Regions from separate parts of the Streptomyces sp. NPDC001135 genome, predicted to be linked through region 2. Evidence: riboswitches for the same ligand, from Rfam matches in the RefSeq annotation. Region 2 holds a riboswitch; the other holds the start of a gene.
What was found. A riboswitch is a leader RNA that binds a small molecule or an ion and turns the genes downstream of it on or off. The one in region 2 is predicted to bind ZMP and ZTP.
Positions count from the first base shown of each region.

Region 1: it holds a riboswitch for ZMP and ZTP, as region 2 does, so the genes downstream of both, ACWC94_RS40465 (bifunctional 5,10-methylenetetrahydrofolate dehydrogenase/5,10-methenyltetrahydrofolate cyclohydrolase) here and ACWC94_RS17580 (glycine hydroxymethyltransferase) in region 2, are expected to answer to the same signal.

Region 1 is NZ_JBSFKD010000057.1:944-5,347, reverse strand. Features, by position in the region: gene ACWC94_RS40480 (S-(hydroxymethyl)mycothiol dehydrogenase) at 1-49, opposite strand, end outside; gene ACWC94_RS40475 (acyltransferase domain-containing protein) at 301-1,074, shown strand; gene ACWC94_RS40470 (nuclear transport factor 2 family protein) at 1,252-1,617, shown strand; ZMP/ZTP riboswitch at 1,920-2,000, shown strand; gene ACWC94_RS40465 (bifunctional 5,10-methylenetetrahydrofolate dehydrogenase/5,10-methenyltetrahydrofolate cyclohydrolase) at 2,026-2,874, shown strand; gene ACWC94_RS40460 (CU044_5270 family protein) at 2,890-3,873, opposite strand.
Region 2 is NZ_JBSFKD010000012.1:181,831-186,234, forward strand. Features, by position in the region: gene ACWC94_RS17570 (glutathionylspermidine synthase family protein) at 1-688, shown strand, start outside; gene rocD (ornithine--oxo-acid transaminase) at 984-2,189, opposite strand; ZMP/ZTP riboswitch at 2,292-2,381, shown strand; gene ACWC94_RS17580 (glycine hydroxymethyltransferase) at 2,414-3,865, shown strand; gene trpS (tryptophan--tRNA ligase) at 3,963-4,404, shown strand, end outside.

The DNA.
Region 1 (4,404 bases), on a different contig from region 2:
CGGGCTCGTCCCTGCCCGGTGCGATCACGCCGCGTACTTCCTGCGCCATGGTCTGACCCTTTCCTCGGTTGCCTTCCCCGCCGACCCTACGCGCGACCGATCGGCAGCGGGACGGACCACGGCGGTGATCGTGGATCTTTCCGGCCGCCGGGCGAACCGGCGCGGTCCCCACTCTTCGGGAACGGTTCGAATTCCGTAAGAATGTGACCGGATAACGCCATTCTATGATGGCAATCTTTTTGCAGGCTGCGGGAGTTTGCCTGGTGTGTGCACCTGCCCCGGACGTGCCTCAATGGGGGCATGCCTGTCGACGGCCGCACTGGACGCACCGCATTCCTGTTCTCGGCCGGCGCCGCACCGCGGCCCGGTGGGGAGCGTGAACTCCGGGATTCCTTCCCGGTGTTCGCCGACACCCTCGACGAGATCTGCGCGCGCCTCGATCCGTATCTCGAACTCCCGCTGGAATGCGTGATGTCCGCGTCCGACGGCACGCGTACGGCCGCACTGCTGGACCGGGAGGCGTTCGCCGGGCCGGCGGTCTTCGCCCTCCAGGTGGCGCAGTACCGGCTGCTGCACAGCTGGGGTGTCCGGCCGGACGTGGTGTTCGGGCACGCGTCCGGGCGGATGGCCGCCGCGTACGCCGCGGGTGTGTTCTCCCTGGCGGAGGCCTGTCACGCGGTCGGCATCCTGGCCCGCCTGCTGGGCGGCCTGCCGGCGCGGGGGCCGCGCTCCCCCGGCCTGGACGGCGTCCTCACCGCCTACGGCCGTACCCTGGCCACGCTCCACCCTCGCGTGCCGCGCCTCCCCCTGGTCTGCGACGTCACGGCCCGGCCGGTGGGTGCCGAGACCGCCGATCCGGAGTTCTGGGTCCGGCGCGCGCCGCTGCGCTTCGCGGAGGCCGTCGGCCTGCTGCACCGCGACGGGGTCCGCACCTGGCTGGAGCTGGGCCCCGCGGACCAGCTCACCCGCCTGCTCCCGGACTGCCTCACGGACGGTACGGCCGCGGCCTTCGCGCTGTCCCGTGACTGGGCGCTGCTGCGGTCGGGGCCGGGCGCCGGTGCGCAAGGCCCGTGACCCGGGCGGCGCGACGGGAAGCGGCGGCCTGCGTACCCGAGCGGCGGAGGCGGCGTACCGGTGCGGCGGAGGCGCACGTCTGCGTTTGCCGTGACCGCCGGGCCGGAGGAGCCTCGAAGGGTGGGGGTCCGCGTGGTCCGCGCCCCGCCGGGCCGCGGGCGCCCGAAGGAGGTCACCATGGGCACCGCGACAGGATCCGCCTTCGACATCGAGGCGCTGCGCCGGGGCATAGAAGGGAACACCGGGAACTCCCTTCTGGCGCTCTACGCCGACGACGCCGAGATCCGCATCGTCGACCACAACCACCAGCCCAGCCACCCCACCGTGCTGCGCGGCCGGGGTCAGATCGCCGAGTTGCTTGACGACATCTACAGCCGCGACATGACGCACAAGCTGGACCAGTGCGTGGTGCAGGGCGACCACGCGGCGTTCACCGAGTCCTGCCAGTACGGGGACGGCACCCGGGTCCTCGCCGAGTCGATGGTCACCTTGCGTGACGGCAAGATAGCGAGTCAGGTACTCATCCAGGCCTGGGACGAGTAGGCACACGCACCGGCATGACAGGCGCCGGAAGGAGATGCGCCAGGGTCCAGGTCACCTCCACGCTGACCTGGACCTTCTCTGCCAGGCTGGCCCTCGGGCGCAGCCGCGGCGGACCGGCGGGTGTCCGCCGCACTGCTTCGGTCGACGCTGAGGGCCGCGCGCCTTCGCCGGCGTCCCGCCGTGCTGCCACGGGCGCTTCGGGCGCGGCCTGATCGGCGTCGGTGAGCGCCGGCTCCCGTCGTACGGCCCCATGGGCCCGCCTCGACGGGCGGGCCGAGGGGTGTGGGGGCTCGGTTACGCTGTACCCGGGCCGTGACTGGCGCTGAGGTGGAGAACCACCGGGGAGCGGTCCGTGGTGGATGCCGCGCGCCTGGGCGAGAGAGTCGATCCAGCTCAGGAGTGTGCAGCATGCCCCAGGCCCGTCTCATGGACGGCACCGCCCTCGCCCGCCGTATCGTCGAGGACACCGCGAAGAAGGCCGCCGACCTCACCGCTCGGACCGGTGCCGCGCCCTGTCTCGCGACCGTACTCGTCGGCGAGGACCCGGCGTCCGTGACCTACGTCCGCATGAAGCAGAACCGCTGCCGCAAGGCCGGTATCGAGTCCCGGCACGTGGCCCTGCCCGCCACCACGACCACCGGCGAACTCGTCGGGACGCTGAGGGAGTTGTCGACCGACCCGGCCGTGCACGGCATCCTGCTCCAGCACCCGGTCGGCGAGCACATCGACGAGCGGGCCGCGTTCGAGGCGATCGCTGCGGAGAAGGACGTCGACGGCGTCACCTTCGCCTCGTTCGCCACGATGAGCTTCGGCCTGCCGGGATTCGCCTCCTGCACGCCCGGCGGCATCCTGCGGCTGCTGGACGAGTACGGCGTCGATCCCGCCGGGAAGCGGGCCGTGGTCGTGGGCCGCAGCGCGATCCTCGGCAAGCCGGTGGGCATGCTGCTCCTGGCGCGGGACGCGACCGTGACGTACTGCCACTCGCGCACCCGGGACCTGTCGGCGGCCGTGCGGGAAGCGGACATCGTGGTCGCCGCGGTAGGCCGACCGCGGCTGATCCGCGGGCAGGACATCAAGCCGGGCGCGGTGGTGATCGACGCCGGCTACAACCCGGGCAACGTCGGCGACGTCGACTTCGACTCCGCCGTGGAGCGGGCCTCACTGATCACACCGGTGCCGGGCGGTGTCGGCCCCATGACGATCGCCACGCTGCTGGAGCAGACCGTCGAGGCCGCCGCCCGGCAGCTCGGCGTGTGAGGGCGGCGTACGGGGTCAGCGCATCCAGGCGCTGTACTCCATCACGTCCCCGGCCCGCACGCCGTACCGGGAGTCGTCCTTGCTGAAGGTGGCCTCCAGTCCGAGGACCGCACCGGTGCGCGGATCGAGGATCAGCATGCGCCGGGCGCCGGGGGCGTCGTACGCGTACGCCTGGCCGGGGCGCCCGAGCCGGTCCGTCACCTGCCCGACGGGCCGCAGGCCCCCGGCGTCCGCGAGGACCCGGACCAGGGCGGCCGACTCGCGGGAGCCGAGTGTCCAGTGGTCCATCAACTCCCTCACGGCGTCCAGGAGTTCGGACGTGGTCAGGGACCCGGTACCGGGGTGGACCGCCTCGGCGAGGTAGGGCCGCAGGGCCGCCGGATCGTGCGGGGGGCGCGCCTCGGGCGGGGCGTCGCTCCAGCTCGGCGGGTAGGTGGTGCGGCTGAGCACATGGCCGTCCTCCACCAGGCGCGGCTCGTCGCCCTCGTCGGTGAGGACCGGACGGCCCGGGTGGCGTGGATCGGTCGCGACGACGACCTCGGTGTGGCTGTCGTCCGCGTTCCAGCGCACCACGGTCTCCTCCGGGAGGGTCACGGGCGGTCTGCCGTCGCTCATACCGAGGCTCCAGGACTGCACATGGGTGCCCTTGCGCAGGCCGGGCGAACCGTCGGCGGCGGCCACGGTGGCCAGTTGGGCCATCCGGTCCAGCGGTACGGCGGTGGAGTGGGCCCGGACGGCCAGCGGGCGGGGCGCGGCGACGGCGGGCTGACCGCTCGGGCCGCCGAGCAGCGCGGTGAGGGTGGTGGCCAGGACGACGGCGGTGGCGGCGAGTCCCCACAGCAGCCGGGCGCGCGGGGCCCGGGAGGGCCGTCGTTCGTCCGTACGCAGCAGCAACTCGAGCCGCCGCTCGGCGCGGTGGTCCAGCGGTCCGTCACCGAAGTGCGGGCCGTGCGCCGGAACCGGGTTGGCGTGACGGAGAAGGTCGAGTTCATCAGGCATGGCGGGGGTCCTTGCACAGGGGTGCACCGGCGGGGGCAGCGGAACCGGGACGCGGTGATCGCCGGCCGGGGTCGCCGTCCCCGGCGCTCGTCTCGGCGTCGGCGCCGGTCGGATCCGCCGACCGCCTGCCGTCACCAGGTGTCCGTCCGACCGGCGAGGCGGCCGCCGACACCTCGGAAGGCACGCGGCGCCCGGACGGTGACACATCTGTCGGCGTCCCGTGAGACACGGGTCGAGCGGGGAGCGACCCGTCTGCCGGCCTCCCGGCGGAGGTGCGCCGAGCGGGGGGCGACTCGTCTACAGGCCTCCCGGCGGGCGTGCGCTGAGCAGAGCACGACATGTCTGTCGGCATCCCGGCCGACACGGGCTGAGCCGAAAGCGACCCATCTGCCGGCCCCCCGGCAAGGGTGCGCTGAGGGCACGACATGTCTGTCGGCATCCCGGCCGACACGGGCTGAGCCGGAAGCGACCCATCTGCCGGCCCCCCGGCCGGCGGGCGCTGGGCGGGGGGCGGCTCGTCGGTCGATGCCC
Region 2 (4,404 bases):
GGCCGCGCTGCTCCCGCCCGGCAGCCCCCTGCACTTCGCGCACTCCTCGGCCGACGAACTCGGCGAGGACCTGATGACGGTCGCCTATCTCAAGGAGACCGCCGAACAGGCAGGCCTCGACACCGACTGGCTGTCCATGGAGGAGATCGGCTGGGACAGCCTCTCCGGCCGCTTCGTCGACAACCAGCTCCGGTTCATCCGCGGCATCTTCAAGCTCTACCCCTGGGAGTGGCTCACCACCGACACCTTCGGCGGGCACGTCCTGGACACCCTCGACAACGGCGGCGGTACCGGCAGCACTCTGTGGATCGAACCCGCCTGGAAGATGCTGCTCAGCAACAAGGCCCTGCTGGCCGTCCTGTGGGAGCTGTACCCCGGCCACCCCAACCTCCTGCCCGCCTACCTCGACGGCCCCCGCGAGCTGGCCTCCTCACCCGGCTACGTCGCCAAGCCCCTCCTCGGCCGCGAGGGCGAGGGCGTCACCGTGCACCAGCCGGGCACCCCGGCCCTCCTCCGCGAGGAGCCCTGCTGCTACCAGCAGCTCGCCCCGCTGCCCGCCTTCGACGGCAACCACGTCGTCCTCGGCGCCTGGGTCGTCCAGCACGAGCCGGCCGGCCTCGGCATCCGCGAGTCCTCCGGCCTGATCACCGACGCGTACGCCCGCTTCCTGCCCCATGTGATCCTCTAGGCCCTGTCGTCACACTCCCGTCTGCCCCGCGACGCCATGCACGCTCCCCCACTGCCTCAAGGGCGTGGGAGGTGCCCCCACTCGCCGCACCGGGCGCGGACCCAAGGACATCCAGTACGAGGCTCCGCGCCCGGCACGGCGAGAGCACGCACCTGACGCCGCAGATCCGCCCTCCGGGCGACGACGGGAGTGTGACGACAGGGCCCAGGGGGCTCCGTTCGGATCAGCCCGGTCCGCGACGCCCGGCACGGCACCTCGCCGGCCCCGGGCCCCCTCCCGGCGGATGCGCGGGCCTTCAGCCGCCCAGCACCGCCCTGAACTGCTCCAGCCCCCAGTCCAGGTCCTCCTCGCCGATCACCAGCGGCGGAGCGATCCGCACCGTGTGGCCGTGGGTGTCCTTCACCAGCACCCCGCGCTCCACCAGCCGCTCCGACACCTCCCGGCCGGTACCGACCCTCGGCGCGATGTCCACGCCCGCCCACAGCCCGCGCCCGCGCACCGCCGTCACCGCGCCCGTGGCCGGCAGCGCCGCCAGCGCCCGGTGCATCCGCTCGCCCAGCAGGGCCGCCCGCGCCTGGAACTCGCCCGTCCGCAGCATCGCGATCACCTCCAGCGCCACCGCACAGGCCAGCGGATTCCCGCCGAACGTCGACCCGTGCTCGCCCGGCCGGAACACCCCGAGCACCTCCGCGCTCGACACCACCGCCGACACCGGCAGGATCCCGCCGCCCAGCGCCTTGCCCAGTACGTACACGTCCGGCACCACCCCCTCGTGCTCACACGCGAAGGTCCGCCCGGTCCGGCCCAGACCCGACTGGATCTCGTCCGCGACGAAGAGCACGTTCCGCTCGCGCGTCAGCTCCCGGACGGCCGCGAGATAGCCCGCCGGTGGCACGATCACCCCGTTCTCGCCCTGGATCGGCTCCAGCAGCACCGCGACGGTGTTCTCCGTCAACGCCTCCCGCATCGCCGTCAGATCGCCGTACGGCACGATCTGGAAGCCCGGCGTGTACGGCCCGAAGTCGGCCCGGGTCTCCGGGTCGGTCGAGAAGCTGATGACCGTCGTGGTCCGCCCGTGGAAGTTGCCGCCCGCGACCACGATCTTCGCCATCTCCGCGGGCACCCCCTTCACCCGGTACCCCCACTTGCGGGCCGTCTTCACCGCGCTCTCCACCGCCTCCACGCCGGTGTTCATCGGCAGCACCATCTCCATCCCGCACAGCTCGGCCAGCTCCCGGCAGAACGCCGCGAACCGGTCGTGCAGGAAGGCGCGGGACGTCAGGGTCACGCGCTCCAGCTGGGCCTTCGCCGCCTCGATCAGCCGCTGGTTGCGATGGCCGAAGTTGAGCGCCGAGTAGCCGGCCAGCAGGTCCAGATAGCGCCGCCCCTCCACATCCGTCATCCAGGCACCGTCCGCGGAGGCGACGACCACGGGCAGGGGGTGGTAGGTGTGCGCGCTGTGCGCGTCGGCGGCGGCGATGAGTGTCTCCGTAGTGGTCACGGGATCTCCAGACGGTGCCGGGTGCTGAGGGTGCCCCCCTTCCTATCGTCGCTCGCATGGTGGACGCGGGATCTCCGCTCTTCGGCGTGCCCGGTAGGCTGACCAGCGGGCCGTGACTGGCGCGCTGGGATGGGACGGACCATCGGGGAGCGGCCCGAGCGGGAAAGAGTGCCGTGCGCCTGGGCCGAACGTGAACGCTGTACGCACGCCGTCCGGAGGTCCTCATGCCAGAGCAGCAGCCCCTCTCCACCGAGTCCACCGCCTTCCGTGCCGCCCTCGACGTGATCCGCGCCGTCGAACCGCGTGTCGCCGACGCCATCGGCCAGGAGGTGCACGACCAGCGCGAGATGCTCAAGCTGATCGCCTCCGAGAACTACGCCTCCCCGGCCACCCTCCTGGCGATGGGCAACTGGTTCAGCGACAAGTACGCCGAGGGCACCGTCGGCCGCCGCTTCTACGCCGGCTGCCGCAACGTCGACACCGTGGAGTCGCTGGCCGCCGAGCACGCCCGTGAACTCTTCGGCGCCCGCCACGCCTACGTCCAGCCGCACTCCGGTATCGACGCCAACCTCGTCGCCTTCTGGGCCGTCCTCGCCGACCGGGTCGAGGTCCCCTTCCTGGAGAAGGCCGGCGCCCGCCAGGTCAACGACCTGACCGAGGCCGACTGGGCCGAGCTGCGCCAGGCCTTCGGCAACCAGCGCATGCTCGGCATGTCCCTGGACGCCGGCGGCCACCTCACCCACGGCTTCCGCCCGAACATCTCCGGCAAGATGTTCGACCAGCGCTCCTACGGCACCGACCCGGCCACCGGCCTCATCGACTACGAGGCCCTGCGCGCCCAGGCCCGCGAGTTCAAGCCGCTGATCATCGTCGCCGGCTACTCGGCGTACCCCCGGCTGGTGAACTTCCGGATCATGCGCGAGATCGCCGACGAGGTCGGGGCGACCCTGATGGTCGACATGGCCCACTTCGCGGGCCTCGTCGCCGGCAAGGTCCTCACCGGCGACTTCGACCCGGTCCCGCACGCCCAGATCGTCACCACCACCACCCACAAGTCGCTGCGCGGCCCGCGCGGCGGCATGGTCCTGTGCGACGACTCCCTCAAGGACCAGGTCGACCGCGGCTGCCCGATGGTCCTCGGCGGCCCGCTGCCGCACGTCATGGCCGCCAAGGCCGTCGCCCTCGCCGAGGCGCGGCGGCCCGCCTTCCAGGACTACGCCCAGCGCATCGTCGACAACTCCCGCGCGCTGGCCGAGGGCCTGATGCGCCGGGGCGCGACCCTGGTCACCGGCGGCACGGACAACCACCTCAACCTGATCGACGTCGCCACCTCCTACGGCCTCACCGGCCGCCAGGCGGAATCGGCCCTCCTGGACTCCGGCATCGTCACCAACCGCAACGCCATCCCGGCCGACCCCAACGGCGCCTGGTACACCTCCGGCATCCGTATCGGCACCCCCGCGCTCACCACCCGTGGCCTCGGCACGGCGGAGATGGACGAGGTGGCGGGCCTGATCGACCGAGTCCTGACGACGACGGAGCCGGGCACCACCAAGTCGGGCGCCCCCTCCAAGGCGGCCCACGTCCTGGACGAGAAGGTCGCGGAGGAGATCGCCCAGCGGGCAACGGACCTGGTGGCGGCGTTCCCGCTCTACCCTGAAATCGACCTTGGTTAGACCTGCCTAGGGGCGCGGGGAACTGCGCGACCAGCCCACCACGGTCCGCAGTTCCCCACGCACCGACCCCCCCGAGCTCTCTGAGACAATAAAAAGCATGGCGACTGACCGACCCCGCGTGCTCTCCGGTATCCAGCCCACCGCCGGCTCGTTCCACCTCGGCAACTACCTCGGTGCCGTCCGTCAGTGGGTGGCCCTGCAGGAGTCCCACGACGCGTTCTACATGGTCGTCGACCTGCACGCGATCACGGTCCCGCAGGACCCCGGGGAGCTGCGTGCCAACACCCGGCTCGCCGCGGCCCAGCTGCTGGCCGCCGGTCTGGACCCGGACCGCTGCACCCTGTTCGTCCAGAGCCACGTGCCCGAGCACGCCCAGCTCGCGTGGATCATGAACTGCCTCACCGGTTTCGGCGAGGCGAGCCGCATGACCCAGTTCAAGGACAAGTCCGCCAAGCAGGGGGCCGACCGCGCCTCCGTCGGCCTGTTCACGTACCCGGTCCTGCAGGTCGCCGACATCCTCCTGTACCAGGCGAACGAGG